DNA from 2 places in the Mycobacterium cajalii genome. Region 2 is predicted to be linked to the other one. Evidence: riboswitches for the same ligand, from Rfam matches in the RefSeq annotation. Region 2 holds a riboswitch; the other holds the start of a gene.
The links. Region 2 has a riboswitch for magnesium ahead of ACJ512_RS01080 (NRAMP family divalent metal transporter). Riboswitches for the same ligand answer to the same signal wherever they lie in the genome.
Positions count from the first base shown of each region.

Region 1: linked by a shared signal. The riboswitch ahead of ACJ512_RS12390 (Rv1535 family protein) and the one ahead of ACJ512_RS01080 (NRAMP family divalent metal transporter) in region 2 are both predicted to bind magnesium.

Region 1 is NZ_CM141436.1:2,573,606-2,589,085, reverse strand. Features, by position in the region: gene ACJ512_RS12415 (asparaginase) at 1-94, shown strand, start outside; gene ACJ512_RS12410 (DNA polymerase IV) at 59-1,456, opposite strand; gene ACJ512_RS12405 (class I SAM-dependent methyltransferase) at 1,491-2,057, shown strand; gene ACJ512_RS12400 (PE family protein) at 2,084-3,781, opposite strand; gene ileS (isoleucine--tRNA ligase) at 4,114-7,230, opposite strand; gene ACJ512_RS12390 (Rv1535 family protein) at 7,454-7,690, opposite strand; M-box (ykoK) riboswitch at 7,980-8,150, opposite strand; gene ACJ512_RS12385 (TetR/AcrR family transcriptional regulator) at 8,256-8,918, opposite strand; gene ACJ512_RS12380 (NAD(P)H-dependent flavin oxidoreductase) at 8,915-10,039, opposite strand; gene ACJ512_RS12375 (carboxymuconolactone decarboxylase family protein) at 10,106-10,684, opposite strand; gene ACJ512_RS12370 (IS1634 family transposase) at 11,682-13,367, shown strand; gene pks2 (sulfolipid-1 biosynthesis phthioceranic/hydroxyphthioceranic acid synthase) at 13,672-15,480, shown strand, end outside.
Region 2 is NZ_CM141436.1:212,877-228,356, forward strand. Features, by position in the region: gene ACJ512_RS01060 (AMP-binding protein) at 1-490, shown strand, start outside; gene ACJ512_RS01065 (zinc-dependent alcohol dehydrogenase family protein) at 506-1,525, opposite strand; gene ACJ512_RS01070 (DUF459 domain-containing protein) at 1,842-3,851, shown strand; gene ACJ512_RS01075 (class I SAM-dependent methyltransferase) at 3,861-4,514, opposite strand; M-box (ykoK) riboswitch at 4,584-4,780, shown strand; gene ACJ512_RS01080 (NRAMP family divalent metal transporter) at 5,255-6,991, shown strand; gene ACJ512_RS01085 (NADP-dependent oxidoreductase) at 6,983-7,915, opposite strand; gene ACJ512_RS01090 (hypothetical protein) at 8,085-8,723, shown strand; gene ACJ512_RS01095 (L,D-transpeptidase) at 8,875-9,630, opposite strand; gene ACJ512_RS01100 (LysR family transcriptional regulator) at 9,871-10,803, shown strand; gene oxc (oxalyl-CoA decarboxylase) at 10,787-12,520, opposite strand; gene ACJ512_RS01110 (FadD7 family fatty acid--CoA ligase) at 12,774-14,348, shown strand; gene ACJ512_RS01115 (transposase) at 14,489-15,480, shown strand, end outside.

The DNA.
Region 1 (15,480 bases), 2.4 Mb from region 2:
GCCCCGCCTGCGGCCCTCCCAGGCCCGGCTGCTGCTGATGGCCGCGTTGGCCGCGGAACTACCCGTTGCCGCGGCCATCGCCCGCTGGGGCTGACGAACCGGCTTGCCGCGCAGCGACATAGTCCGGCCAGTCCAGGGACTCGACCGGATCGGCGCCGGCGAGGTCACCGGTGTCGGCGGGGAACGTGCGCGCCTGCCCCGGACCGCGAGCACGGGTTTCGAAGCGCACCGTGACCACCCCGTGCCCCGCGCCCTGCACCCAGCCGTGCCCGAGTTCGCAGTGGGTGACGTCGTCTCCGATCCGCCACGCCCAGGTGTCCGGCCGGGGCGCGAACACCGCGTCGGTGGCGGTCTGCACGGGCGCGGATTCCGCTTCGGGCGCCGACAGCTCCAAGTCCGGAAACAACGACTCCTGGCGCACCTCGCTCAGCCCCGAAAACCCCACGCCCAGAAGCCGAATGGGCCCGATCTCGCGGGGATCCAGCAGCAGGCGCCGAGCCATCGCGACCAGCGCGCTCGAGTCGGTGGTCGGGTAGGGCAGCGTCGCCGAACGGGTCAGGGTGCTCATGTCGGATTTCTTCAGCTTCACCGTGACCGTGCGCGCGCCGCGGCCGTCGCGTAGCAGGCGTCGATGTGCGTGCTCTGCGATCGGTCCGATCGCTTCGATCAATTGCTCGAGGCCGGTCAGGTCGACCGCGAAAGTGGACTCGGCGCTGATCTGCTTGGCCTCGGCGCGCTCGGCGACGGGGCGGTCGTCGATCCCGCGGGCCAGCCGGTGCAGCGCCGGCCCGACCGCCGCGCCCAAGATGTCGGCCGCTTCGGCGTCGGTCAGCGCGGCCAGCTGTCCGATGGTCTCGATGCCGAGCCGGTGCAGCTTGTCCTCGGCGACCGGGCCGATGCCCCAGAGCCGGCGCACCGGCAATCCGCCGAGCAGCGACCGCTCGTCGTCGCGGCGCACCACCCGCACTCCGTCGGGTTTGGCCAGGCCGGACGCGATCTTGGCGATCTGCTTGCCCGAACCCGCACCGACCGATGCGGTCAGCCCGGTTTCCTCGCGCACCCGCCGACGCAGATCCTCACAGAACGTCGCGACATCCTTGGCCGAGGCCCCGGCGAGCTGGTCCGGCTCGCCGAAGCCCTCGTCGTGGGACAACTGCTCGACCACGGGCATCACCGAGCGCACGGTGTCGAAGACCCGCCGACTGGCCACTCCGTAGACCGCGCCGCGCGGCGGCAACACCACTGCGGTGACGCCGATGAGCCGGCGCGCCTGGTGCATCGGCATGGCCGACCGTGCGCCGAACGCGCGCGCCTCGTAGCTGGCGCCCGCCACAACGCCCCGACCGCCCAGACCGCCGACCAGCACCGGCCGACCCCGAAGCGTCGGTCGGGTGAGTTGTTCGACGGACGCGAAAAACGCATCCATGTCCAGGTGCAGTACCCAGCGGGACACCACACCTGCACATGCTATTGGTCTAGGGTTTTTTGCTATGGCGATGAACCTGTGTCACCGGTTGTGCTGCAACTCCGCACGCTGGGCACGACAGGTCAAGGGGCAGCTGCTGCCCTGGGTGCTCGACGGCGCGGACCTCGGCGACAACACCCTCGAGATCGGGCCGGGGTACGGCGCCACCACGCGGGTGCTGATCGACAAAACGCCGCGGCTCACCGCGGTCGAGATCGACGCCGCCATGGCGCAGCGCCTGCAACGGCTCTACGGGGACCGGGCGCACATCGTCAACGCAGACGGCACGAACACCGGGTTGCCCGCCGCCGAGTTCAGCTCCGTGGTGTCCTTCACCATGCTGCACCATGTGCCGACCGCCGAACTGCAGGACCGGTTGTTTGCCGAGGCTTTTCGAGTGCTGCGGCCCGGCGGCGTGTTCGCCGGCAGTGACAGCATGTCCTCGCTGCGCTTTCGCCTCCTGCACGTTCGCGACACGTGCAACCCGGTCTCGCCCGAGGAGCTACCGGACCGCTTGCGCGCGATCGGTTTTCGTGACGTAAAGGTCGATGTGTGCGAAGGCCGGCTGCGCTGGCGCGCCCGCAAGGGCTAGCTGCGAAGCACGACCCACCGCGCGCCTCACGGCAGGAAGCCTCCGAGCAGATCGTAACCGGTCGTCACGAGGGCCTCGCCGACCGGGGCGAGACCACCGGCCCCGAGGATGAACGGGATCAGCGCCGTGTCGGCCGCGATCGGATCACCGACGGCGGCCACAAGGTTGCCGGCCGCAAGGTTGGTCAGGAACAAACTGACATCGTAATTGGGCAGGGAGGTGAACGCGGCCAGCGCGGTGTCCACCACCGGAAGCGTGACCGAAACGTCCGTGGAAACCACGCCGGCGAGAATGTTGCCGACTTCCGTGGGCGAGGAGGTCAGCGTGATCGGGGTGGTGGGGACGTCGGCGTTGAAGTAGGTGGCCCCCGCACCCAGCAACTGGGCTAGGGTCGGGTGTTGGCTGGGAATGAGGCCGAACGTGTAGATGCCGTCGTAAAACCCTTGCAAAGACGAGTAATTCGTCAACTGCCCGGTCTGCAGATCGGAGACGGCCCTGGCGAATCCCTGCGGCAACCCCTGGGCCAGCGCGGACACGACCTCGCCCGGACTGACGTTCGTCGGATAGAGCCCGAAGGGTGTCGGCACGTTGGGCGCGCCGGGCGAGTAACCCTGGGTCGTACTGCCGTAACCGAGGTCGACCAGCACTTTGAGATCGGGTTGTATCAGGTCGGCCAGCGGATTGCCGAACGGGATCCACCGCAGCGGGTCCAGCAGCGGCAGGTTGCTCTCGGGGATCATGTAGTAGGTCGTGTCGCCGTAGGTGCCCAGATCGGTGGCGCTGGAAATCTGTTGCGCCGTCAGGCTGCCGTACGTGGTGTGAATGAGAAGCATGCCTGCGTAGGCATTCAGGTCCGACAGCAAATCGATCGGATATTGGGGAAAATCGGCGAATCCGTCGTACTCGCTGGTGTACACCGTGGTCGGATACAGGTCGCTCGGGGTCGCGCCGGTGGACGTCAGGCCGAGGCTGGGAACGAAGCCACCGACGAAGCGTTCCAGAAAACCCCCGTTGGGATTGTTGGGGTCTCCCACCAGGATGAAGGACACGTCGCCGGACGGCACGTGATCCGCCGCGAGCTGCGACATCACCAGCGAGGACAGGGTCGAACTCTGCGAGTAGCCGAAAACGTCGACGTGGTTGCCGACGGCAATCTGGTGCAGGATCGCCGAGTACAGCGTGGCGACGCCCTGGGTCAATGACGTGTCGAAGCGCAGGCTGTTGACCCCGGTGATCGGGTAGAGCCCCTCCGGCGTCGTCAACGGCCACGGGGACGCACCCGCATCGAGCACCTGGACATACAGATCGTTCACGGCCCGCAGGTACACGTTGGGCGGTACGGGGATGCCGCTGGGCCCCATGATCAGCGCCACCGCGCCGGCCGGGTTCGCGCTCGACACCGACAGACCAAGGACGTTGCCCGCACCGCGCAAAGATGCGGCAACGGCGGCTTCGGCACCCGCGTAGGCGCCGGCCGCGGCGGTCAGCGTCCGCACGAATTCTCCGTGCAACGCCGCGGCGCCCGCACTGAGCGACTGGTGGGCTTGGCCGAAGCGGGAGAACAGCGCGGCGACCGCCCGCGACACCTCGTCGGCGCCCGCCGGCGCCACCGCGGTCGTCGGAGCCGCCGCGGCCGCGTTCGCCTCGGTGAGCGCCGCACCGACCCGCTCCAGATTCGCCGCCGCGGCCGCCATCAGATCCGGGCCGGTAACCAGATAAGACATCGTCTCTCCTTTTTTGCGCCGCGGCCGGAATCGATGGGGCGTCTCCGCCGGCCCGGCGCACCACTGGAGCCCCGGGCCGGCCGGGCGCCCTACCCGCACACGTGATCGCCGAACTTGATCCTATCGATCGGCCCGTATCGCGGATGGCACGCGGCGGCTAGTGGTCTCGCACGTAAGTTCGTCGGAGGTTGCTAACAGACGCCGCCGGCGGTGCCCAGTCTGCGCTGGCGGCTTCGAGACTGCGTTCAGCGCTCCTTTTTCGCCTCGACGTCGCCACCACCGCAGTCTCGGCGCCTCAGCGAACGGGGCCGACGAATTAACGGCGCAGGACGCTAGGTTCGGCTCAGGCTCACCCGCACGCCGTCGCCGATCGCGACGGCGTGCGGCCCCGGTTCGCCGAAGCCGAAGCTGGTGGCCAGGATTTCGCCGGCGATCAGGTCCCGGTGTGCCGCCGCCCAGTCGGCCCGCCCGGCGGGCACCGACATCACCACGGCGATGCGATCGGAGACGTCCAGCCCGGTCGACTTGCGCAGCTCCTGCAGCTCGCGGATCCGGTCCTTGGCCCAGCCCTCGGCCTCCAGCTCAGGGGTCACGGTGCCGTCGAGCACCACCAAGCCGGCCCCGCCGGGCAGCGCCGCGGTGAACTCCGGGTCGGCGGCCACCAGCCGTGAACTGTACTCGCCCGGTTGCAGCACCGCCGGGCCCGCGGTCAGGGTGCCGTCCGGGTTGACGACGCCCTCGCCGGCCTTGACCGCCTTGATCGCGGCCTGCACGTCCTTGCCCAGCCGCGGCCCGGCCACCCGGGCGTTCACGGTCAGCTCGAAGCGGCCGTAGGTGTCGATGGCGTCGGTCAGCTCGACGGCCTTGACGTTGAGCTCGTCGGCGATCAGGTCGGCGAACGGCTCCAGACTCTGCGGGTGCTCCACTGCCACAGTCAGTTTCGGCAGCGGCAGCCGCACCCGTAGCTTCTTGGCCTTGCGCAGCGATGACGCCGCCGAGCACACGTCGCGGACCTGGTCCATCGCGGCCACCAGGTCCGCGTCGGCGGGCGCGACGCCCGCGTCCGGCCAGTCGGTCAGGTGCACCGAGCGCCCGCCGGTCAGACCGCGCCAGATGATCTCGGTGACCGACGGCAACAGCGGAGCCGCCAGCCTCGCGGTCACCTCCAGCACGGTGTGCAGGGTGTCGACGGCGTCGGGGTCCTCCTCCCAGAACCGCGAACGCGAGCGCCGCACATACCAGTTCGTCAACGCCTCGGTGAACTGGCGCAGATGCTCGCAGGCCCGGGAGATGTCGCAGGACTCCATCTCCGCGGTGAGGTCCTCGCGCAGCACCGCCAGCTTGGCCAGGATGTAGCGGTCCAGCACGTGCGGCGAGTCGGTGCGCCAGGTACCGACCTTCGGCGCGTACAGGGCCAGGAAGCTGTAGGCGTTCCACAGCGGCAGCAGCACCTGTCGCACGCCCTCGCGGATACCCTGCTCGGTGACGATCAGGTTGCCGCCGCGCAGGATCGGCGAGGCCATCAGGAACCAGCGCATCGCGTCGGAGCCGTCCCGGTCGAACACCTCGGTGACGTCGGGGTAGTTGCGCAGCGACTTGCTCATCTTCTGGCCGTCGGACCCCAGCACGATGCCATGCGCCACACAGGTTTTGAACGCAGGGCGGTCGAACAGCGCGGTGGCCAGCACGTGCAGCGTGTAGAACCAGCCGCGGGTCTGGCCGATGTACTCGACGATGAAGTCACCCGGGTAGTGCGTCTGGAACCAATCCGCGTTGTCGAACGGGTAGTGCACCTGCGCGTACGGCATCGACCCCGAGTCGAACCACACGTCGAGCACGTCGGAGATGCGCCGCATCGTGCTGCGACCCGTCGGGTCGTCGGGGTTGGGCCGGGTGAGCTCGTCGATGTAGGGCCGGTGCAGGTTGTCCGGGCGCACCCCGAAGTCGCGCTCCAGCTCGTCCAGGCTGCCGTAGACGTCGACGCGGGGATAGGCCGGGTCGTCGGACTTCCAAACCGGAATCGGGGTGCCCCAGTAGCGGTTTCGCGAGATCGACCAGTCGCGGGCGCCCTGCAGCCACTTGCCGAACTGGCCGTGCTTGACGTGCTCGGGGTACCAGGTGATCTGCTCGTTGAGCTCCACCATGCGGTCCCGGAACTCGGTGACCGAGACGAACCACGACGACACCGCCCGGTAGATCAGCGGGTTGCGGCAGCGCCAGCAGTGCGGGTAGGGGTGCTCGTAGGTCTCGTGGCGGAGCAACACCGCGCCGTTGGCCGCGGCCGCCCCGCTCCCGTTCTTCAAGTCCCGGATGATCTGCGCGTTGGCGTCGAAGACGTGCTGCCCCTGGTAGTCCGGGACTCCTGCGTCGAAGCGGCCCTTGGCGTCGACCGGGGTGACCGGCCGGATCCCCGCCGCCTCGCAAACCGCCATGTCGTCCTCGCCGTAGGCCGGTGCCATGTGCACGATACCGGTGCCGTCCTCGGTGGTGACGAAGTCGCCGAAAAGCACCCGGAACGCATCCGGCGTGTCCATGAAGTAGGGAAAGGGCGGCACGTACCGTACCGGGAACAAATCACTGCCCCGATAGGTGCCGAGCACTTCGGGCTCTTCGCCGAGTTCCTTTGCGTAGGCGCCCAATCGGGCTTCTGCCAGCACGTACCGCCGGTCGCCCACCCGCACCTGGACATAGGTGACATCGCGATTGACGGCCACCGCGAGGTTCGACGGCAGCGTCCACGGTGTCGTCGTCCACACCAGGAGGTAGGCGCCGTCCACCGGGCCACCGATCGCCTTGAAGCCCACCGTCAGCGCGGGGTCCTGGCGGCTCTGGTAGACGTCGTCGTCCATCCGCAATTCGTGGTTGGACAAGGGGGTTTCGTCGCGCCAGCAGTACGGCAGCACCCGGTACCCCTCGTAGGCCAGGCTCTTGTCCCACAGCTGCTTGAACGCCCAGATCACCGACTCCATGTACGGCAGGTCGAGCGTCTTGTAGTCGTTGCCGAAGTCCACCCAGCGGCCCTGCCGGGTGACGTAGGCCTGCCATTCGTCGGTGTAGCGCAGCACCGACTCGCGGCAGGCGTCGTTGAACGCGGCGATGCCCATCGCGTCGATCTGCGATTTGTCGGTGATCCCCAGCTGGCGCTCGACTTCCAGCTCGGCGGGCAGCCCGTGGGTGTCCCAGCCGAAGCGGCGCTCCACCTTGTAGCCGCGCATGGTGCGATACCGCGGGACGATGTCTTTGACGTATCCGGTGAGCAGGTGCCCGTAGTGCGGCAGCCCGTTGGCGAATGGCGGGCCGTCGTAGAAGACGTATTCCGGGGCGCCGTCGCGGCGGGCGATGCTGGCGCGGAAGGTGTCGTCGCGGTCCCAGAAGTCGAGAACCTCGAGCTCGAGCGCCGGGAAGTCGGGCGCCCCGCCGGCCAGTTTGGGGTAAGCCTTGTCGGTCACGTCGCGCGTCGTCTCCTGTGCCAAACGCCGTTACAGGGACGACGCCGCGCCGGGTGCGCGAGCGCCGCGGTACCACCCCGCTTGCCGCACTTTCGCGTGGCCGCTCGTTGAAAGGCTTTGACGGGCCTACCCGTTCGGGTCTACTGGGCCGAAATGGCTGTTCTTCCGAAGGCTCCCCGGTGATGGCCGGATCGATGCCGTTGCGTCGATTCTACTCATGCACTCACGCGCGGACTTCGAGCACGCCGACGCGCCACAGCGCCGCGTACACGTGCCGCAGCGGGATGCAGAGCAGGTGGGCCGCGCCGTCGACCAGGGGGTCGCCGCCGAACGGCAGGCTGCCCAACCGGCGCGCCGCCTTCCGGGGCGCGGGCGCCGCGACCGCGTCGGTGTCGCGCACCACCGTCAGCGTGCGGACGGGCGCCGGGCTCACCACTTCGTCGTACAGGGCTGCGGTCATCATCGCCTCCTCGGGGACTTCCAAAACGAGAACTGACTGGACTGACGCGTCCCGTCCCGTTGTGGTTCCGCTCCCAGAACGCCTGGCTGGCAGGCCTATTGGCGTAGTGACAACTCAGCCGAGGATGTCGTGCCGGAGAACGGATCGGGACGAGACGAAGTTCGGACTTCGACCCGGACTATCGCTGGAACTCATGCGTCCCTCACCTCCTCGACGGTCACGACTCGTGCGGACTATCCGCACGATCAGCGCGCACGCGTGGAGTACAGAACCCGACGACCGTCGGAGACCGGCACCCCTCTCGTCAGAGTTTTGACACCACACGACGTGATCCGGTTGCCCGGAAGCCACCTGGGCTCAACCCTTAAGCCGGGAGGAGCTGTCCTGACCCGGGGCGTCTTTCGACGTTCGGGGTCAGTGGCCTGTATTCGTGTAGCCGCCTCACCTAACGAGGTGCATACCTGACCGATGATGCACGACGGGTAGGGCGCGGTCAAATTCCCGGCGTGCCGTGTTCGCGATTCTTTATGCTCCCCTTCACCTGTCCCACAGGCGTCGCCCAGCTTTATCCCGGCTGAGCAGGGCTTATGGGATCACGCGGGCGCAGCCCGTCGAACACCAGCGCGACGAGGAAGTCGGCGACCTGGGCCGCGGTGACGCCGTCGTCGGTGCTCAGCCGCCGCTGCGCCAGCTGCCCCACCAGCGCGGCCAGGCTGTGGGCCACCATCCGCGGCGGGGCGGCCACCACCTCACCGCGTTCCTGCGCCGCGAGGACGACGGATTCGATGTCGTCGACGAACCGCTCGTACATGCCGCCCAACTGCTTCTCGAATCGTTCGCCGAGCGCGTAAGGGTCGCGCAGCAGCAGCTTGATGGTGTCCTTGTCGGCCTCGAAGAACTCCAAGGTGGCTTGCGCGGCGACTTGCAGGGATACGCGCAGCGGCGCCTGATCCGGGCCGTCTGCGGCCGCGGCCAGAGCAGCGCCGACGTGGCTGCGCAGCGCGCTGTCCTCGGCCGCCGTCAGCGCGTGGAACAACTCGTCTTTGGAGTGGAAGTACCAATAGACCGAGCCGTAGGCCAGGTTCGCCCGCTGGGCGATGTCGGCGATCGTTGTCGCGTGAAAACCCTTGCGCGCGATCACTTCTTTGGCGGCCCCCAGGATCTGGTCGCGCCGCTGCGATTTGTCCTCGTCGGTGACCGCGCGGCTCCGGCGGACGCCGCCGCTCACCTGTCGACCAGACCCTCGAGGCGCCCGACGGTGTCGATGAACTCCTCGACCATGTCGAGGACGACCGCACGCGTCGGCCGGACCCGATCGAGCGATCCGACGACCTGGCCGACGAAGTAGGTGGCCAGCTCGCGGGCCCTGGAGTCGGGATGGGTGGCGGCCTTGTTGATGCGCACCTGCGACTCGGTGATCAACGCGCTCTGCAGCGGCATCCCGAGCGGGGCGGGGCTGTCGGGGCGCTCCCACTCGTCCGTCCAGGCGGTGCGCAGCATCCGGGCGGGCTTTCCGGTCATCGACCGCGACCGCACCGTGTCCGAGGAGCTGGCGGCCAGGAATTTCTCCTTGACCGCGGGGACCGTCTCGGCTTCCTCGGTGGTCAGCCACACCGACCCGCACCAGACGCCCTCGGCCCCCAGCGCCAGCGCGGCGGCGACCTGGCGGCCCCGGGCGATGCCCCCGGCCGCCAGCACCGGGACCGGCGCGACGGCGTCCACCACCTCGGGCACCAGCACCATCGTGGCGACCTCACCGGTGTGGCCGCCGGCCTCGGTGCCCTGCGCGACGATCAGGTCCACCCCCGCCGCCGCGTGCCGTTGCGCGTGCCGGGTGGTGCCCGCGAGCGCGGCGACCAGCACGTCGTTGTCGTGGGCGCGCGCGACGAGATCGGCCGGGGGCGGCCCCAGCGCGCTGGCGATCAGCCGGATGTCGTGAGCGAAGGCCACGTCGAGCAGCGGTTCGTAACCCTTGGGAGAGATGTTGAGCCCGCCGGACGGCCGGCGGGTCTGGTCGGCGGTCGCCGTGATGCCGTAGCGGGCGAGCAGATCGTCGACGAAGGCGCGGTGCTCCTCGGGCAGCAGGTCCCGGGCCTGCGCGGCGTCGATCCCGCCCCGCTCGGACCCGACGTATTTGGGCGGCAACAGCAGATCCACCCCGAAGGGCTTGCCGCCCGTCTGCTCCGCGATCCAAGTCAGCTCGTTCTCCAGGCGCTCGGGACTGTGCGCGACGGCGCCGAGAACCCCGAATCCGCCCGCATTGGTCACCGCGGCCACCACATCGCGGCAGTGGCTGAAGGCGCAGATCGGGAACTCCACGCCGAGCAGTTCGGCGGCCCTGGTTCGCATTCGCCGACGCTAAGATTTGATGACTGATAAGTCAATCTAGTTTGCGAAGGGCGGAGGATTCGGCCCTCACGACGCGTCGGATGCGGGCGGGCGGCCGTCCGGCGGCCAGCTCGCGACGCCCTCTTCCAACGGGACTTCGAGGCTGTGCAGGATCGACGCGATCATCCGCCACGCGCCGATCGCGGTGACCAACTCCAGCAGAACCTTTGTGTCGCCGTTCAATTCGCGCGCACAGGCCGCCCAGCTCGCTGCGCTGACCGCGCCGTCGCGCACCACGTCGTCGGTGGCGGCCAGCACCGCACGCTCGGCGGGCCCGAAGGAGTCGTGGTGCCGCCAGTCGCGCACCCCGAGCAGGTCGTCGGCCGGCACCCCCAGCCGGAAAGCGACCCGCCAGTGCTGCGTCCACTCGTAGTCGCAGGCGGTGAGCCAGCCGATCCGCATGATCGCCAGCTCGCGCAGGCGCGGGTCGAGGTCGCCGTGCCACAGCATCGTGGCGAGCAGGTCGTTGACAGCGCGCGCCAGCGGCGGATGGTTGAGCAGCACCTGAAAGATGCTCAACTCCGCCATGTAGTCGGGCACGGCCGCTTCGTCGGCGGCGGCTTTGGCTTCGTCGAGCGGCAGTCTGGGCACCCGGGCTGTCGTCATGGCGTGCGTACTCCCTTGTACTGGCGGGAATCCGTTGTGTTCACCGGCCATGGTATCCATCGGGTGGGTGCCGGACACAACGACGACCCGCCGGACCGGGCGGACTCGGCCGCTACCGAAACATCCTTGCGTGCAGCGGCTTTCACCGGGTCCGCAGCACGGTCGACCGGAAACCGTTGCCGCCCAACGGCCGTCCGGCGGCCACACCGAAACCTCGGCCCGCCGACCAGACATGACGGGCAGCCCGTGACATTTCGATCGATCCGGGCCGGCAACCGGTTTGCGCGTACGGTCGACGAGGTCCGATCCGCCCCCGCCCCGAAGACGGTTCGAGCCATTAATTTAACGCTTGTATAGTAACGATCAGGGTGACGGCGCGGCACGCATTGATGTGGAATACGTCACTTATGCATATCAATTCGCCGAATTGCCCACGCGGATTCCCCGAAGCACCTACCATCACGCCATCGGGCTCCCCTGGATCGCCACTTCCAGGCGCCGAACTCGCGTCTGCCCGGACCTCGCTGGGGCAGCCGGAAAGCGGCGCCGCGGCGCCCGATCACCGCTCGGCAAAGCACCGCCGATGCGGCAGTCCCCTGTTACATCGACGGGCGCTTCCCCAGGGGAACGCCCACCCAGCCGCGGAGGGCTACATCACTGTCGCACTCGTCCGCCGCACCGCGGCCCGAACCCACGAATACTGGACAACGTTGGCGCACAGCGCCTCTAGCTGCAGTTTCTACCTGATCAGGAGGCATGACAGGGGCGCGATGGTCTAATGACCGATGAGTCAGTCAAGCCGGTGCACCGGCTTGGGACACGCCTGAGGATTGTAAATTTTTTGTACGTCCGAACGATTTTTCCGCGCAGGTGAACCGAAGCCGCTACGCTTCAGATCGCGCCGAGGTCTAGCGGGAGTTTCCGGCCTTCGTAGTTGAGCGGCGTGTCTTGTGTTGTGGTGCTTGAGGTTTGTGTGATTGGGGTGTATTACCCATATATGGCGTCGATCGTGGGTAAGCGACGCGGCAAGCAGACCTATTACTACCTGGTGGAATCGGCCCGCGTGCAGGGCAAGCCGCGCATCGTGTCTCAGCAGTATTTGGGCAGCGCGGAGGAGGTGATGGCGAAGCTGTCCGAGACGCCGGCCGGGCAGCCGATCCGTAGCCAGCACAAGCAGTTCGGGGATCTGGCTGCGGTGTGGTCGATGCTGGCCCGGCTGGATGTGGCCGGCATCGTCGACGAGGTGGCGCCCCGGTACGCGAACGCGGCCGCATCGGTGGGCACCTATCTGGCGCTGGCGTGCGCGAACCGGATTGTCGACCCGTGTTCCAAGCGCGGCTTCGCCGACTGGTGGGCGACCACGGCCGGGCCGCGGTGGGTGAAGCTGGACCGGGCCGCGGTGGATCATCGCCGGTTCTGGGACGCGATGGACCGCCTCGGCCAGACCGAACTGCGTGAGATCGAGACCCGGCTGGGACGGCGGATGGTGACCGAGTTCGGGCTGGATTTGACCGGGCTGGCGTTGGACATGACCAACTTCGCCACCTTCATCGACACCGGCAACGACCGCGCGCCGATCGCGCAGCGGGGCAAGGCCAAGCAGAAACGCACCGATCTGCGGTTGGTCGGGCTGGCCCTGGTCGTCACCCGCGACGGCGGGGTGCCGGTGATCGCGCACGCCTATCCCGGGGACCGGCCCGATGTCACCCAGTTCAGCACCGTCGTCGACGAACTGGTCACCCGCTACCGGGACCTGGTCGAGCACGTGGAGTCGCTGACCGTGGTCTATGACGCCGGGCAGAACAGCGGCGACAACCATGCGGTGGTGGAGGCGCACGGGATCGGGTTCGTCGGTTCGCTGCCGCCCAGCGATCACCCCGAACTGCTGCAGATCCCGACCCGGGACTACCGGCCCGTGGACGACGACCGCTACCCCGGGCTGCGCTATGTCGACACCACCGTCACCGCGCTCGGCGTCACCCGCCGAGCGGTGCTCACCCACTCGGCGAACCTGGCGGCCAAGCAATCCCGCGGCCTGGACCAGACCCTGGCCAAGGCCCGGCGCCGCCTGGCCGAGTTGGCCGCTCGCCTCGCGCGCGGCCGCACCCGCCGCGACCGCGACCAGGTCCAGGCCGAGATCACCGCGATCTGCAAGCCCCGCTGGGTCGCCGACATCATCACCGTCACCCTGACCGGCGAGGCGCCCGCCCAGTTGAGGCTGTCCTGGCGCACCGACACCAAGGCCCGAAAGCGCATGGAAGAGCGGCTGTTCGGCAAGCGCATCCTGTTCACCAACCGCGACTGGCCGGTGCCCGACGTGGTGGCCGCCTACCGATCGCAATCCGACGCCGAATTCGGGTTCCGCCAGCTCAAGGACCCCCACGTGGTCTCGTTCAGCCCGATGCACCACTGGACTGACTCCAAGATCCGGGTGCACGTGTTCTACTGCGTGCTCGCCCTGGCCGTCGCCCACCTGATGCGCCGCCAGACCGAGCACGCCGGGCTGCACCTGTCGGTACGCGAATTGCTCGACGAACTCGTCGGCATCCAAGAGACCGTGTTGATTTACCACGACGGCAGCAAGGGACGGCCCCGCGTGCAGCGCATGCTCACCGACATGAACCCCACCCAACAGCGACTCGCCGACCTGTTCGCAATCCACCAATACGCACCCACCCGCTGACCAACAGCGCCCAACACCGCGAGTTGGGTAATACACCAGCCCTGCCCAAAAACACAACCCCACCAGGGCAAATCAGGCCGTCGCTCAACGAAGGCCGGAAACTCCCGCTAGCGGCAGGCTTCGATTGCGGGGGTCGATGGGTTGTTCGTGCGGCACTGCGATGTTCGCGGCCAGCACTGAAAATTCAACGATATTTCTCGAAGCGCTGATAAGAGCTTGCGGCAGTGATAGGAACTTCAGGATAGGCAAGGAGAGGTGAAGGACAGTGGATAGGGCAGGAGTTACTCCGGTAGCCGTCATTGGGATGGCATGCCGGCTGCCGGGGGGCATCAACTCCCCTGACCTCTTTTGGGAAGCGTTGCTGCGCGGCGACGACCTGGTCGTCGAGATCCCGGCCGACCGTTGGGACGTCGACTACTACTACGACCCGGAACCGGGTGTGCCCGGACGGTCGATGTGCAAGTGGGGCGCGTTCCTCGATGACATCGGCGCTTTCGACCCCGAGTTCTTCGGCATCTCCGAAAAAGAAGCGACTGCGATGGATCCACAGCAGCGCTTGCTGATGGAGACGGCGTGGGAGGCCATGGAGCACGCCGGCCTCACCAAGGCCACCATGGCCGAGGCCACCGGCGTGTTCGTCGGATACAACTACAGCGACTACGAATTCGTGTCGGCGGCCACCGACGCGTTCGACGGACCCTACGGAACGCCGGGCACCATCTCCTGCATGGCTTCCGGGCGCATCGCCTACGCCCTGGGGGTGCACGGACCGGCCGCGACCATCGACACCGCGTGCTCGTCCGGCCTGTTCGCCGTGCACCAGGCCTGCCGCAGCCTCGCCGACGGCGAGAGCGACCTCGCCTTCGCCGGCGGCGTCAACGTGCTGCTCGAACCGCGCAGGTCGGTGTCCGCGTCGGCCGGCGGCATGCTGTCGGGGACCGGGCACTGCCACGCCTTCGACAGCAAGGCGGACGGCTTCGTGACCGGCGAGGGTTGCGTGGTGCTGCTGTTCAAGCGCCTGGCCGATGCGCAGCGCGACGGCGACCGGATCCTGGCGGTGATCCGTGGCACGGCCGCCAACCAGGACGGCCACACCATGAACATCACGATGCCGTCGGCGGAGGCGCAGGCCGCGGTGTACCGCGCGGCCCTGACCGCATCCGGGGTGGACCCCAGCACCGTCGGCATGGTCGAGGCGCACGGCACCGGCACGCCGGTCGGTGACCCGATCGAGTACTCCAGCCTCGCCGAGGTCTACGGCGTCGACCAACCGTGCGTGCTCGGCGCCGTCAAGACCAACTTCGGACACACCCAGGCCGCCGCCGGCGCGCTGGGCATGATGAAAGCGGTGCTCGCCCTCCAGCACGGCGTCGTTCCCAAGAACCTGCACTTCGAGACCCTGCCCGCCGAGATGGCCCAGATCGAGACCGGCCTGTTCGTGCCGCAGGAGACCACGCCCTGGCCGACCAACGGTGGCCAACCGCGGCGGGCGGCGGTGTCGGCGTACGGCATCTCCGGCACGAACGTGCACGCCATCGTGGAACAGGCCCCCGAGACCACTTCACGAAACGGCGCGGTGATCGACACCCGCCACGACGGCGCCCTGCTCTACCCGCTGTCGGCCTCGTCGGCCGAGGGGCTGCGCGAGACCGCCCGGCGGCTCGCCGACTGGGTCGAGGCCCACGCCTCGGAGCTGACGCCGGCGGACCTGGCCTACACCCTCTCCCGCCGGCGTGGGCACCGCCCGGTGCGGACGGCCGTGCTGGCCGGCACCAACGCGCAGCTGGTCGAGGCGCTGCGTGAGGTCGCCGACGGCGACACCCCCTACCAGGAGGCGGCCGGCAAGGACGACAAGGGCCCCGTGTGGGTGTTCTCCGGCCAGGGCTCGCAGTGGGCGGCGATGGGTGCCGACCTGCTGGCCAACGAGCCGGTGTTCGCCGCGACCATCGCCGAGCTGGAGCCCCTGATCGCCGACGAGTCCGGATTCTCGGTGACCGAGGCGCTCACCGCGCCCGAGAAGGTGACCGGGATCGACCGGGTGCAGCCGACGCTGTTCGCCGTGCAGGTCGCGCTGGCCGCGACGATGAAGTCCTACGGTGTGCGGCCCGGCGCG
Region 2 (15,480 bases):
CGCGGTGCTGCGCGCCGACGGCCGGCCGGCGCCGGCCGGTGAGGTCGGGGAGATCGTGTGCCGCGGCGACGCCGTCATGTCCGGCTACTGGGAAGACCCCGCCGCGACCCGCGCCACGCTGCGCGACGGCTGGCTCTACACCGGCGACCTGGGCGCCTTCGACGCCCGCGGATACCTCACCCTGCGCGACCGGTCCAAGGACGTCGTGATCAGCGGCGGAACGAACATCTACCCGCGGGAGGTGGAGGAGATGCTGCTCGAGCACCCCGCGGTGTCGGAGGCGTGCGTGGTGGGCGCACCCGACGCCGAGTGGGGTGAGGTGGTGGTCGCCTTCATCGTCGGCGCGGCCGACCCCGCCGAGTTGGACGCGCATCTGCTGCGGCGCATCGCCCGCTTCAAACGGCCCAAGCGCTACGAATTCGTCGACGAGTTGCCGAAGAACAGCTACGGCAAGGTGCTCAAGCGCGAACTGCGCGCGACGCTGCGGTGACCGGCGCCGCGGCCGTCACACGGTGAGCAGGACCTTGACCGCGCGCCGCTCGTCCATCGCCTGGTACCCCGCGGCGGCCTCGGCAAGCGGCAGGCTCAGGTCGAAGACCTTGCCCGGGTCGATCTGGCCGTTCCAGATCAGCCTGATCAGCTCGGGCAGGAACCGGCGCACCGGCGCGAGCCCGCCGTGCAGGTGCACGGCGGAGAAGAACAGCTCGTCGCCGGGGAGCTTGACGTCGTGGGACAGGCCCACGAAGCCGACGTGGCCGCCGGGCCGGGTCGCCGAGATCGCCTGCGTCATCGACTGCTGGGTGCCCACCGCCTCGATGACGCTGTGGGCGCCGAGGCCGTTGGTGAGGTCCTTGATCCGGGCGACGCCCTCGTCGCCGCGTTCCTCCACGACGTCGGTCGCGCCGAATTCACGGGCCAGCGCCTGGCGATCGCGGTGGCGGCTCATCACGATGATCCGCTCGGCGCCGAGTTGTTTCGCGGCCAGCACCCCGAGCAGCCCGACCGCCCCGTCGCCGACGACGGTGACGATCCTGCCGGGGCCCGCGTCGGCGGCGACGGCGGCGAACCAGCCGGTCCCGAGCACGTCGGAGGCGGCCAGCAGGCTGGGGATCAGCGTGTCCGGCGGCGTCCCGGGGGTGGCCACCAGCGTGCCGTCGGCCAGGGGGATGCGGGCGTACTGGGCCTGTGTGCCGATGTTGCCCATCAGCTCGCCCTGCACGCAGCGACTCTGGTAGCCGGCCGCGCAGATCTCGCAGGTGTTGTCGGACGCGACGAACGACCCGACCACGAACTGGCCCGGCTTGACGGTGCGCACCTCGCTGCCGACCTCCTCGACGACGCCCACGTACTCGTGGCCCATCGGGGCGTCGTGAACCTCGTCCTCACCGCGGTAGGGCCACAGGTCGGAGCCGCAGATGCAGGTCGCCGACAGCCGGATGATGGCGTCCGTCGGGTGGACGATCCGGGGGTCGTCGCGGTCTTCGACCCGCACGTCGCCCGGGGCATGCATCACCACACCACGCATCGATTGCCTCCCGTTGAGTGATCGCTCGGTCTGGTCTCGACCCTAGTCGGGGGGCCGGCCGGCCGCCCGGCGCGGTGACGCGACGGCGGCAGGCGGCCGCTGCCGGAAAAGCGACCCGGACTCCGCGCGTGTCATCTCCGGAATCCCCGCGGGGCGAATTTAAGCTGGCTGCGATCTAGAGGAGGGGCAGCGACGTATCGGCATCAACGATGGCGCCGGGCAGCAGCGTGGGCAGGGCGCGTTAGCAGAAAGCACCGAGCCGGGCGGGACTTCCGCGCCGGCTCGTGAGGCCGGGCGGCCCCGGTGGGTCGCCCCGGTGCGCCGGGTGGGGCGGCTCGCAATCTGGGACCGCCCGGAGCGGCGCGGCGGGATTCCCGCCCTCGACGGGCTGCGCGCGATCGCCGTCGCGCTGGTGCTCGTCGGTCACGGCGGCGTCCCCGGCGTGGCCGGGGGCTTCATCGGCGTCGACGTCTTCTTCGTGCTGAGCGGGTTTTTGATCACGTCGCTGCTGCTCGACGAACTCGGGCGCACGGGCCGGATCGACCTGACCGGCTTCTGGATCCGGCGTGCGCGACGGTTGCTGCCCGCCCTGGTGTTGATGGTGCTCACGGTGGCCGCGGCCCGCGAACTGCTCCCGTACCAGGCGCTGACCGGGTTGCGCAGCGACGCGATCGCGGCATTCTGCTGGATGGCGAACTGGCGGTTCGTCGCGCAGAAGACCGACTATTTCACCCGGGGTGCGCCGCCCTCGCCGCTGCAACACACCTGGTCGCTGGGCGTGGAGGAGCAGTACTACTTCGTCTGGCCGCTGCTGCTCATCGCGGTGACGCTGCTGCTGGCCGCGCGGGCCCGGCGGCGCTCCACCCGGGCCACCGTGGGCGGGGTGCGGTTCACCGCCTTCCTGCTCGCCACGGCGGGGGCGCTCGCCTCGGCGGCGGCCGCGATCGTCTTCGTCTCCGACGGCACACGTGACCGGATCTACTTCGGCACCGACACCCGCGCGCAGGCACTGCTGGTCGGCGCCGCCGCCGCGGCTCTGCTGGTGCGGGACTGGCAGTCGCTGAACCGCGGGTGGTGCCTGATCCGCAGCCGGTGGGGGCGGCGGGTCGCCCGGGTGCTGCCGTTGCTGGGCCTGTCCGGGCTGGCCGCGGCGGTCCACTTCGCGACCGGCGCCGCCCGGGAGTTCCGGCACGGCCTGCTGATCGGGGTTGCCGTCGCGGCCGTCCTGGTGGTCGCCCCGGTGGCGCTGGAGCAGCGCGGGCTGGTGGCCCGCGTGCTGGCGCTGCGCCCGCTGGTGTGGCTGGGCACCATCTCCTACGGCGTCTATCTGTGGCACTGGCCGATCTTCCTGGCGCTCAACGGCGAACGCACCGGATGGGACGGGCTGCGGCTGTTCGCGGTCCGGTGCGCGGCCACCATCGCGGTGGCGGCCGCGTCGTGGTGGCTGATCGAGCAACCGATCCGGCGCTGGCGTCCGGCGCGGGTGCCGCTGCTGCCGCTGGCCGCGGCGACCGTGGCCAGCGCGGCCGCGGTGACGTTGCTGGTCGTCCCCGTGGGCACCGGACCAGCGCTGCGCGAGGCCGGCCTACCGCCGGGGGTCTCGGCGGTGGCGGCCGTCTCGCCGTCGCCGCCCGACGCGGGCCGCCCGGCACCGCCCAGGCCGCGAGACCCCAACCGCCCGTTCACCGTTTCGGTGTTCGGCGACTCGATCGGGTGGACCTGGATGCACTTCCTGCCGCCGACACCGGGGTTCGCCTTCCTCGACCACACCGTCATCGGCTGCAGCCTCGTGCGCGGAACGCCGTACCGCTATGTCGGCGAAACGCTGGAACAGCGTGCCGAATGCGACGGCTGGCCGATCCGCTGGGCCCGCCAGGTCAGCCAGGACCAGCCCGACGTGGCGCTGCTGATCATCGGCCGCTGGGAGACGGTGGACCGCGTCAACGAGGGGCAGTGGACCCACATCGGCGACCCGACGTTCGACTCCTACCTCAACGCGGAACTGCAACGGGCGCTTGACATCGCCGGCTCCACCGGTGCCCGCGTGGTGGTCGCCACCGTGCCCTACAGCCGCGGCGGGGAGAAGCCGGACGGCCGCCTGTACCCGGAAGACCAGCCCAACCGGGTCAACCAGTGGAACACCATGCTGCGCGCGGCGGTGAGCCGGCACCCCGGCGTCCAGATCCTCGACCTCAACAAGAAGCTCTGCCCGGACGGGGTCTACACCGCCAAGGTCGACGGCATCAAGGTGCGCAGCGACGGCGTGCACCTCACCTCCGAGGGGGTGCGGTGGCTGACGCCGTGGCTGGAGAAGTCGTTGAAGTAGCGGCGACGCTCAGGTGCGGCAGCTCAGTTCCATGCTGTCGCTTTCCCGCACACCGAAATTGAAGCTGACGTAGCAGTTGGCGGGGTCGCGCACGCGGTCGAGATAGGGCTGGGTGTCGGCGGCGCCGGTGTTGTCGGCGACGACCAGCGCACCCGTCGACAGGCGCGGTTCGAGCAGCTCGATGACGGGCAGGTACAGGTCCTTCCACCCGTCCAGCAGGACGAAGTCGACGGGCCCGTCCAGTTCGGCCAGCGTGGCCAGCGCATCACCCTCGAGGATGGTGATCACGTCGTCCAGGCCGGTGTCAGCGAACGTCTGCCGCGCGGCGGCGATCTTGGTGGCGCTCAGCTCGGTGGTCACCACGCGGCCGGAACCGTTGTCGCGCAACGCGGCAGCCAGATGCACCGCGGAGATGCCGAACGACATGCCGAACTCCACCACCGTGGTGGGACGCGTCGAGCGCACCAGCGCGTACAGCAGCCGGCCGGCCTCGGGGGTCACCGGGATGTAGAACTCGCTCATCGCCTCGGTGCGCTCCTCGGTGGTCATCGGTCGGTCGAACTCACCGCGCCGCTCCTGCAGCAGCGACATCTGGTTCCGCGATTGGGCATACATCGTCTCGAGCGTCGACGCCACTCTGGGGTCCTGCAACGTTGTGGGCATGCACTCGAGGGTATGCCTCCTCGGCGCGGCGTTTGACGGGCGGCGGGTGGCGGTGTCAGCATGGACCGGCAAGCACCTCGGTAGGTGAGGCGTCTGCACGGATACAGGCCACTGACCCCGAACGTCGAGAGACGCCCCGGGTCAGGACAGCTCTTCCCGGACCCAAGGGTTGAGCCCAAGTGGCTTCCGGACGAAGCGGGTCGCGACCCGCGGCTGAATCCCGGATACGCCGTGCAGTGCCGAAGCTCCGACGAGAGGGGTGCGGTCGGCGGTTCGCCGCCGTCATTCGTGCCTCTCCCGTTCAGGTGAATGCGACGACACCCGCGTGTGTCCCGGCCGTGAGGAGGTGAGGGCGAGATGAGCAGGACCAGTCCAGGCGATAGTCCCCATCCGAATTCCGTCTCGTCCCAATCCGGTTCCGGCCATCACTGCGCCGGCTGATCGCCGGGCGCGTCTGACGCGCTGCACGTCGTGAGCCGATCGGGCCTCCACCAGGAGAACACCATGGCTTTTGTTGCGGTACTTACCCATTGGTGCGCACGGCACCGCCCGAACCCCCAGGAGCGGGCGAACCGCTACGTGTCGCGGATGCCGATCGCCGTGCTGGCCGCTCCCGCCGCGCAGTCGTCGGACGGTGTGCACCGCCGGCGCTGATCGCTCCGCGCCCCGTCCCGTCATATCGACGGTCTCAGTTGTCCAACGCATTTGGGCGTGACTCTCGCACAGACAGTGAGAATTCGATGGCTTCACTCTCCACGCAGCAGCACGGCCTGCCCGACGCGGCCGGGCAGGCCGTGCTGGACTCCGCGCACGCCGGCGACATCGTCGGCGCGTTCGGCCGGATCCGCCACGACGGCGCCGGCGGCCGCTGGCGGCGCCTGCGCACCCTGATGGTCATCACCGGACCGGGGCTGATCGTCATGGTGGGCGACAACGACGCCGGTGGCGTCGCGACCTACGCACAGGCCGGCCAGAACTACGGGATGGCCCTGTTGTGGACGCTGGCGTTCCTGGTCCCGGTGCTGTACGTCAACCAGGAGATGGTGCTGCGGCTCGGCGCGGTCACCCGGGTGGGGCACGCGCGGTTGATATTCGAGCGGTTCGGCAAGTTCTGGGGTGCGTTCAGCGTCGGGGATCTGCTGATCCTCAACGCCTTGACGATCGTCACCGAGTTCATCGGGGTGGCCCTGGCCCTCGGTTACCTGGGCTGCCCCAAAATCGTCGCGATCCCCGCCGCCGCCGTGCTGTTGTTCGCCGTGGTGGCCGGTGGCTCGTTCCGGCGGTGGGAGGCGCTGATGTTCGTGCTGATCGCGGTGAACGTGCTGATCGTTCCGATGGTGCTGCTGGTGCATCCCACCCTGGCGGGGACGGCCGGGGGGCTGGTGCCGCGGTTCCCGGGTCGCCCGGACTCCACCGTGCTGTTGCTGATCATCGCGATCGTGGGCACCACGGTGGCGCCGTGGCAGCTTTTCTTCCAGCAGTCCAACGTGGTGGACAAGCGCATCACGGCACGCTGGATTCCGTACGCGCGCGCCGATCTGGTCATCGGGATCGTCGTGGTCATGGTCGGCGCCACCGCGTTGATGGCGGTGACCGCGTTCGGGTTGGCCGACACGGGCGAGTTCACCGACGCGGGAGCCGTCGCCTCGGGCCTGTCCCGCCACCTCGGCGGCACGGTGGGGGCGTTGTTCGCGATCATCCTGCTCGACGCGTCGCTGATCGGCGCGAATGCCATCGGGTTGGCCACCACCTACGCCGTGGGCGACGCGATGGGACGGCGACACTCCCTGCACTGGAAGGTCGGTGAGGCGCCCCTGTTCTACGGCGGCTACGCGCTGCTGCTCGCCGTGTCGGCGGCGGTCGCGTTCAGCCCCGACCACGTGCTCGGCCTGGTGACCCAGGGCGTGCAGGCGCTCGCCGGTGTCCTGCTGCCCTCGGCGACGGTGTTCTTGGTCCTGCTGTGCAATGACCGCGCGGTGCTGGGCCCGTGGGTGAACACCGTGCGGCAGAACATCATCGCGTGGACCATCGTGTGCTCGCTCGTGCTGCTGTCGCTGGCCCTGACGGCGACGACCTTCTTCCCGGGCTTGTCCACGAACACGATCGAGGCCGGCCTCGCGGGTGGCGCGGTGATCGGCGTCGCCGTCGGAGCCGCCGGGATCGTCGCCGGCCGACGGTACACCGCCCGGCGCGAGGCCGAAGCCATCGTGCGGGCGCTGGGCGGGGGCCTGGACCCCGAGCAGGTCGACCAGCTCGACGGCACCCCGCTGCTCTCGCGTGCCGAACGCCGCGCGGTGCTCCGGCAGGACCGGATGAACTGGCGGACACCCGAATTGGCCGGGCTGGACCGGCCCACCATGTCGCCGGTCCGGCGGATGGGGCTGTTCACCCTGCGCGCCTACCTGGTCGTGGCCGTCGTGCTGGTCGTCGTCAAGATCGTGCAGGTCGGCATCGTCGCACCCGCCGTGTCACTGTGAGCCACCGGGCAGCAGAACGATTTTGCCGCGGGTGTGCCGCCTCTCGAGTTCTGCGTAGGCGTCGGCGACGCGGTCCAGCGGATAGGTGGCGGCGATCTCGAAGTCGATCGCGCCGGCGGTGATCAGGCCGGCCATCTCGGCGAGCACCTCCGGTGTCGAGGCGTCCATGCTGCCCTCGGTCCGGGCGCCGATCTCGGCGGCCTTCTGGAACGAGATGATGGTCTCGATGCGCTCCGGTGCCACACCGAGGTCCACCGCCAGGTCGAGGTAGTCCGGCCCGAACAGGTCGATGAACGCGTCGATTCCGCCCGGGGCCGCCGCCCGCAACCGCTCCGCGAGGCCGTCGCCGTAGGCGATCGGGATGACGCCGTGGTCGCGCAGCCACCCCGCGTTCCCGGGCCCCGCGATCCCGAGCACGACGGCCTCCCGCAGGCCCAGCAGTTGCACGACCAGGCTGCCGACCCCGCCGGCGGCCGCCGACACGGCGACCGTCTCCCGCGGCCGCGGAGCGACCGCGCGGACGGCGGCGTACGCGGTGACACCGGCGACATACAGCGAACCCGCTACCTCCCAAGCCAATTCGGCCGGCTTGCCGATCAGTTGATGCACCGGCACCGCGGCGTGGGTGGCGTGACTGGACCGGCGCAAGCTGAAGCCCAGCACCTCGTCGCCGACGGCGAATTCGGTCACTCCGGGTCCCAGCGCGGTCACGACACCGGCGAGGTCGCTGCCCTGGCCCGAGGGGAACGTCGCGGGGAACATCTCGTGCATCGCCCCGGTGCGGATTCCGGCCTCGCCGGGATTGATCCCGGCGGCGCGGACTTCGACCACCACCTCGCCCGGCCCCGGCGAGGGCATCTCGATGTCCGCCACGTACAGGACGTCGCGGCCCCCGTAACGGTCGAACCGCACCGCGCGCGCCATCGCGCCTCCTTCCCGGCGAAACCGCCCTTTGGCGCCAGCATAGGTCGCGATCCGGCACCCACCGCCGGGCATGCCGCGTATGTTCATAAGCTGGCCGGTTCACGCCGGCGTTTCGCTGCAGCGTCAGGCGCCGCACCGACAGGGGTTTCTCGACGGGGAAGGAACGCCCATGCAGACTGCCCGCAAAGCCGCCACCGGCTGCGCACTCGCGCTCGTGGTGGGCGCGGCGGCCGCCGGCTGCGGAAACCACCGGACCACTTCGGCGCCGACGTCGTCGAGCACGACGACGTCATCGGCCGCACCGACCTCGTCGGCCCCGCCGGGCACGGTGACGAGCCCGCCGCCGGGACAACAAACGGATTACAGCGTGCTGCTCATCAAGCCGGCCGACATCGGGCCCGATTTCAGCGCTCCCCAACCTCCCTTGCTGAACCCGGACAACGGCCTCGGCGTTGCGCAGTTGTTCGTCAACGCCGACAACAGCAAGCGGGTCGGGGACTTCATCTTGATCCTGGCGGACCCCGCGGCGGCGGCGGCCGGTGTCGAGAACACCAAGAAAAACTACGCGGGCAAGGTCAGCGGCACGTGGCAGCCGGTCGACGTCGGCTCCCATGGGGCCATGATCTCCGGGGGCTCGGGCACCGCGCCCGACAGCGCCAAAGTGGTCACCGTGCTGCTGTTCACCGAGGGCAACGCGCTGGTCAACATGGAATTCGACAGCCCTCCGGACGCACCGATGGATCCGGACGCCGTGATCGACATCGGCCGCAAGCAGGACGCCGCGATCAAGGACCAGCTGCCCGGTTGACCGAGCGGCTCGGCGACGGGCGCGGTAAGGGCTTCGGCCGCAACGGCATTGGCGGGCTGAGTTTGCCGGGGCCCACCGCCCACCTCGGCCGGCCCCGCCCCCGACCCGGGTCGAACCGGGACCGCGCCGGCAAACATCGCGCCGGCCGGCGTCAGGCCACGACGGTGATCGGATCGCCGACGTTGACGGTGTTGAAATACCAGGCGGCGTTGTCGGGGCTGAGGTTGATGCAGCCGTGGCTGACGTTGGCGTAGCCCTGCGAGTCGACCGACCACGGCGCCGAATGCACGTAGACGCCGCTCCAGGTGACCCGGACCGCGTAGTAGGCGGTGATCTTGTAGCCCTCGGGGGAACTGAGCGGGATGCCGATGGTGCGCGAGTCCATCACCACGCTGCGCTGCTTTTCCAGGGCGGTGAAATGCCCGATCGGCGTGGGCCGGGTGGGCTTGCCCATGGACGCCGGCATGGTGCGCAGCACCTCGCCGTTCCTGCTGACGGTGAAGGTGTGCGCGGAGATGCTCGCGACGCCGACCACCGCGTCACCGACGTCGAAGCCCGTCGTCAGCGCCTGCACCCCCACCGAGACGTGGCTGTGGGCGGGCCAGTACCGGTCCGGCACCCACTGCACGACGTCGTCGCGGGGCCACTCGAAGTGGCCGGGCACGTTGCTCGCCGTCGACACGTGGATGGACCGCTGGGCGGCGGCACGGTCGGAAACCGGCGCGGTGAACGTCACCACCACGGGATGCGCCACCCCCACCACCGCCCCGTCGGCGGGCAAAATCGCGGCGACCCCGGGAGCCGGTTCGGGTGCCGGAACCGCGCCCACGCTGCGGGGCGCGGAGCCCACCAGGCCGGTCGCTGTGATCGCCACCATAACAAATAGATAACGAACCCATCGACGCATAGCGTCCGCCCTCCGAGATGGTGCGACCAACACAACGACATTCTAGTTGCCGACTACCCGATGCCGGTTTCAGCAAACGATGACGCATCACTGCGGTGTGCGGATCACGATCCGGTCCCCCCTCGGGCGCGATTTCGTCACCGAGCGGTGCACGGGTGTGCCGGGGCGCCGCGGGATTGGCCGACGCGCGGGCGACGCGTTAGCCTCGGCGCAGCGGTGCCCGGAGGCCAGGAGGTGCGGGTGCTCTTCCGTCAGTTGGAGTACTTCGTCGCGGTGGCGCAGCAACGCCACTTCGCCAGGGCGGCCGAGAGGTGCTACGTCTCGCAGCCCGCGTTGTCCTCGGCGATCGCCAAACTGGAGCGTGAGCTGAACGTCACGCTGATCAATCGTGGACACAGCTTCGAGGGCCTGACCCCCGAAGGCGAGCGGTTGGTCGTGTGGGCCAAACGGATTCTCGCCGAACACGACGCCTTCAAGGCCGAGGTGCACGCCGTGCGGTCGGGCATCACCGGGACGCTTCGGCTGGGCACCGTTCCGACCGCCTCGACGACCGCGTCGTTGGTGCTCTCGGCTTTCTGCTCGGCGCACCCGCTGGCCAAGGTCCAGGTGCTGTCCCGGCTGGCGGCCACGGAACTGTACCGGCGCGTGCGCGAGTTCGAGCTGGACGCCGCCATCGTGCACGCCGCGCCCGACGAAGCTCGCGACGTCGACCTGGTCCCGCTCTACGAGGAGCGCTACGTGCTGTTGTCACCCGCGGACATGTTGCCCTCCGGTGCGACGACGCTGACGTGGCCGGAGGCCGCGCAGTTGCCGCTGGCGCTGCTCACCCCGGACATGCGGGACCGGCAGATCATCGACGAAGCCTTCGCCGGCCACGCGATGGCCGTCACCCCGCAAGTCGAAACCGATTCGGTGGCTTCGCTGTTCGCGCAGGTGACCACGGGCAACTGGGCGTGCATCGTGCCGCACACCTGGCTGTGGACCTCGCCGCTGAACGCCGAGATCCGCGCGGTCGCCATGGTGGACCCGGTGGTGAAGGCCGAGATCGCGCTCGCGACCAACTCCGCCGGGCCCGGCTCGCCGATCGCGCGCGCGCTCGCCGCCTCGGCCCAGGAGCTCGCACTCGACGAGTTCTTCGACGCTCAGTTGCTGGGCCTCACGCACCGGCGCTGACCTTGGCGGCCGCCGCGGCGGCGCTGGTCGGGTTCAGGCTTGCCAGGTGCCCACTTTCGACGCCGGCCGACGGGTCGAGTTCGCAGTCGATGACCGACGGGCCGCCGGTGGCGATCGCCGCGGTCAGCGCCGAGCGCAGTTCGCCGGGGGTGGTGACGTGATGCCCATTGCCGCCGAACGCCTCTGCGATCAGCTCATGGCGCGCCCGCGCGTTGAGCACCGTGGGCGCCGGATCGCTGCCGGCCGGCGCCTCGTCGCCGCGGTAGACGCCGCCGTTGTTGAGGATGACCACGGTCACCGGAAGCCGGTAGCGGCAGATGGTCTCGACCTCCATGCCGGAGAAGCCGAATGCGCTGTCACCCTCGATCGCGACCACCGGCCTGCCCGTCTCGACCGCGGCCGCGATGGCATAACCCATGCCGACGCCCATCACGCCCCAGGTTCCGGTGTCGAGCCGGTGGCGCGGTGCCTCCATGTCGATGACGTTGCGGGCCAGGTCCAACGCGTTGGCACCCTCGTTCACCACGTACACGTCCGAGTTCTCCTGCAGGACCGCGCGGATCGCGCCCAACGCGTTGTAAAACCGCATGGGGTGCGGGTTTTCGGCCAGGCGCTCGCGCATCGTCGCCTCGTTGCGCGATTTACGCTCGGCCAGCTCCTCGACCCATTCCGCCGGCGCGGTGATCGGGCGCGCGAGCGCACCGTCGCGCAGCGCCGACACCACCGAACCGATGTCGCCCGCCAGTGGCGCCGCGATCGGCTGGTTGCTGTCGAACTCCGAGGCCTCGATGTCGACCTGGATGAAGGCGGCATCGGCCGACCACTGCGGCGACGCGCCGTGGCCCAGCAGCCAGTTCAGCCGGGCGCCGACGAGCAGCACCGTGTCCGCGCGCGAGATCGCCAGCGAGCGGGCCGGCGCGGCGGACTGCGGGTGCGAGTCCGGCAGCAGCCCCTTGGCCATCGACATCGGCAGGAACGGAATCCCCGTGCCCTCCACAAACTTCCGGATCGCCTCGTCGGCCTGGGCGTACGCTGCGCCCTTGCCGAGCACGATCAGCGGGCGCCGGGCCCGCGCGAGCAGGTCCAGAGCGCGCTCGACCGCGTCCGGCGCCGGGAGCTGGCGCGGCGCCGGGTCCACGACCCGCCACACGGTTTGCGCGGCGGCGGCCGCGTCCATCGCCTGGCCCAGCACCTCACCGGGGATGTCGAGGTACACCCCGCCCGGCCGGCCGGAAACCGCGGTGCGGACGGCGCGCGCGATCCCACGGCCGATGTCCTCGACGCGGGAGATCCGGTACGTCGCCTTCGCGAAAGGCTTTGCGGCGCTGAGCTGGTCGAGATCCTGGTAGTCGCCGCGCTGCAGATCGACCAGCGCGCGATTGCTGGAACCCGAGATCTGGATCATCGGGAAGCAGTTCGTCGTGGCGTTGGCGAGTGCGGGCAGGCCGTTGAGGAAACCGGGCCCGGACGTCGTCAGGCAGACACCCGGACGCCGGGTGAGGAACCCGGCCGCGGCGGCGGCGTTGCCGGCCGAGGTCTCCTGGCGGAAGCCGATGTAGCGGATCCCGGACGCCTGCGCGACGCGGGCCAGGTCGGTGATCGGGATGCCGACGATCCCGTAGACGGTGTCGATGTCGTTGGCCCTGAGCGCGTCGACGACGAGATGGAAGCCGTGGGTCGAACGCGTCGACTCCGGAGGTGCCGAATCGGTGGTCATGGTGGCGACTCCTCGTGTCCTGGTGGTCGATGGGATCCGTGATCACTGTGTTCCGCGGTGCCGGAGGTGTCCAACACTAAGCCGCTATGCAGCGATTCACGCAATTTATCGACGGCGTTGGCGGGCCGGTCATCCCCGCTCGATAGCCATCGGTTATCAATTGTGAGGGCATCGGTATTGGACGGCCGTCGCGGCGGCGCGGCAGGGTGCGAGCAGGAGTTTTGCGGCCCGGCAAGGGCCCCGAGGAAGGGACATGGCGATGGGGACTGAGTCGACCGCGGCGTCCGCGAGCCCGCGCATCGCCGACCTGGTCGCGACGGCGGCGGCCGCGCACCCGGAGGCGCCGGCGCTCGTCGTCACCGGGGACCGCATCCGGGTCAGCTACCGCGACCTGGTCGGACTGGTCGACGACCTGGCCGGCCGCCTCAGCGCGGCCGGGCTGGCGGCCGGTGACCGGGTCGCGCTGCGCGCGGGGAGCAACGCCGAATTCGTCGTCGGCCTGCTGGCGGCGTCGCGCGCGGAGCTGGTCGCCGTCCCGCTGGACCCGGCCCTGCCCGTCGGCGAGCAGCGGCGGCGCAGCGAGACCGTGGGCGCCCGGGTGGTCCTCGTCGACGGGGACGTGCCCGACGAGCAGGAGCCGGCGCCGGGGTGGTGGCCGATCGCGGTGACCGTCGGCCCCGACCGCGGCCCGACGGTCGACCTGGACGCCGCGCAGGCTTGCGGCTCGCCTGCGCCGGCGCCCGAGGGGCTGCGGGACGACGACGCCATGATCATGTTCACCGGGGGAACCACCGGCCTGCCGAAGATGGTCCCGTGGACGAACGCCAACCTCGCGGCCTCGGTGCGCGCGATCGTCGCCGGCTACGGCTTCGGGCCCGACGATGCGACCGTCGCGGTGATGCCGCTCTACCACGGTCACGGGCTGCTCGCCGCGCTGCTGTCGACACTGGCGTCCGGGGGTGCGGTGTTACTGCCGGCGCGCGGGCGGTTCTCGGCGCACACGTTCTGGGACGACATCGACGCCGTCCGGGCCACCTGGTACACCGCGGTCCCGACGATTCACCAGATCCTGCTGGAGCGGGCCAAGACCGATCGGCAGCAGACCGAAAGGGCCGCGCTGCGGTTCATCCGCAGCTGCAGCGCCCCGCTCACGCCGGAGACGGCGCAGGCGCTGCGCGACACCTTCTCCGCGCCGGTGGTGTGCGCGTTCGGCATGACCGAGGCCACCCACCAGGTGTCCACCACGGGCATCGACCAACGCGAAAACCCCGCCGAGACACCGGGTCTCGTGGGCCGTTCGACCGGACCCGAGATCAGGATCGCCGGGTCCGACGGCCAGCCGCTGGACGCCGGGGCCGTCGGCGAGGTCTGGCTGCGCGGCCCCACCGTCGTGCGGGGCTACCTCGGCGACCCGGCGATCACCGCGGCCAACTTCACCGACGGGTGGCTGCGCACCGGCGACCTCGGGTCGCTGTCGGCGGCCGGCGACCTGAGCATCCGCGGCAGGATCAAGGAGCTGATCAACCGCGGCGGGGAGAAGATCTCACCGGAGCGGGTCGAGGCAGTCCTGGCCAGCCACCCCGGTGTGCTCGAGGTCGCGGTGTTCGGCATGCCCGACAAGATGTACGGGGAGACCGTGGCCGCGGTGTTCGTTCCCCGGCAACTCGCCGCGCCGACCCCCGCCGAACTGGTGGCGTTCTGCCGGGAGAAGCTGGCGCCCTACGAGGTGCCCACCATCTTCCAGGAAGCCGGGGAACTGCCCCACACCGCAAAGGGCTCGCTGGACCGCCGCGCCGTGGCCCGGCAGTTCGGTCCTCAACAGGGGTAGCCCGCCGAGCGCGAGCGTGCGCAGAATGTCAGGCACACCGGCGTGTCGCCGTACAGACACGCACGCTCGCGGTCTAGGGGGCTGGTGTTTTTCGCGTGGCGTTGACCGGGTAATCGGGTGCGGTCGGCGAGAATGGTTGGGTGAGTTTGGGTTTGACGCCGAAACAGGCGGATTTGTGGCGGTCGACGGTGGATTTCTGCGAGGGCCGGGTGGCGCCGGACTCGATTTACAGCGTGCTGCACCGGGAGTGCTTCAACTTGTTCGGCGATGAAATGTTCGCCGACTTGTTCACCGATGTCGGCCGGCGCAGCGTGCCGCCGATGATTGTGGCGGTGGTGATGGTGTTGCAGCGCATCGAGGGGCTTTCGGATCGGGAGGCGGTGGATCGGTTCGCGTTCGACGCGCGGTGGAAGTATGCCGCGGGCGGGCTGGACTTCGATTATCCGGGGTTTGTGCACACCGTGTTGGTGGACATGCGCGCGAGGCTGGCCCGCTCGGATCGCCCGGACCGGATCTTTGAGGTCACCCTGCAAGCGGCCAAGGCGGCCGGGCTGGTGGGCCGTAAGCGGGTGCTGGACTCGACCCCGCTGTATGACGCGGTGGCCACCATGGACACGGTCACATTGATCCGCTCGGCGATCCGGGGACTGCTGGCGGTCGCCGGCGCGGAGCTGCAACCCGCGCTGCGGGCGCGGCTGTCCCGCGACGACGACTACGTCAGCGCCGGCAAACCGGTGTGTGACTACGACGACGTGGCGGCGCGCGAGGCGCTGGTGGACGCGCTGGCCCGCGACGCGTCTGCGCTGCTGGCCTGCCTGGATGAGCAGGCGCTGAAGCCCGAGGTGGACAAGGCGGCCAAACTGTTGGCCACCGTGGTCGGCCAGGACCTCGACCAAGACGCCGCCGACGGGATATTCCGCATCGCGCGCCGTGTGGCCGCCGATCGGGTGATCTCCACGGTGGACCCGCAGGCACGCCACGGCCACAAGACCTCCGCGCGGGGTTTCGACGGATACAAGGGTCACATCGCGATCGACCCCGACGCCGAGATCATCACCGCCACCGAAGTCACCGCCGGCAACGCCGGCGACGCCCAACCCGCCACCGACCTGCTGGCCGGCGACCTACCCAC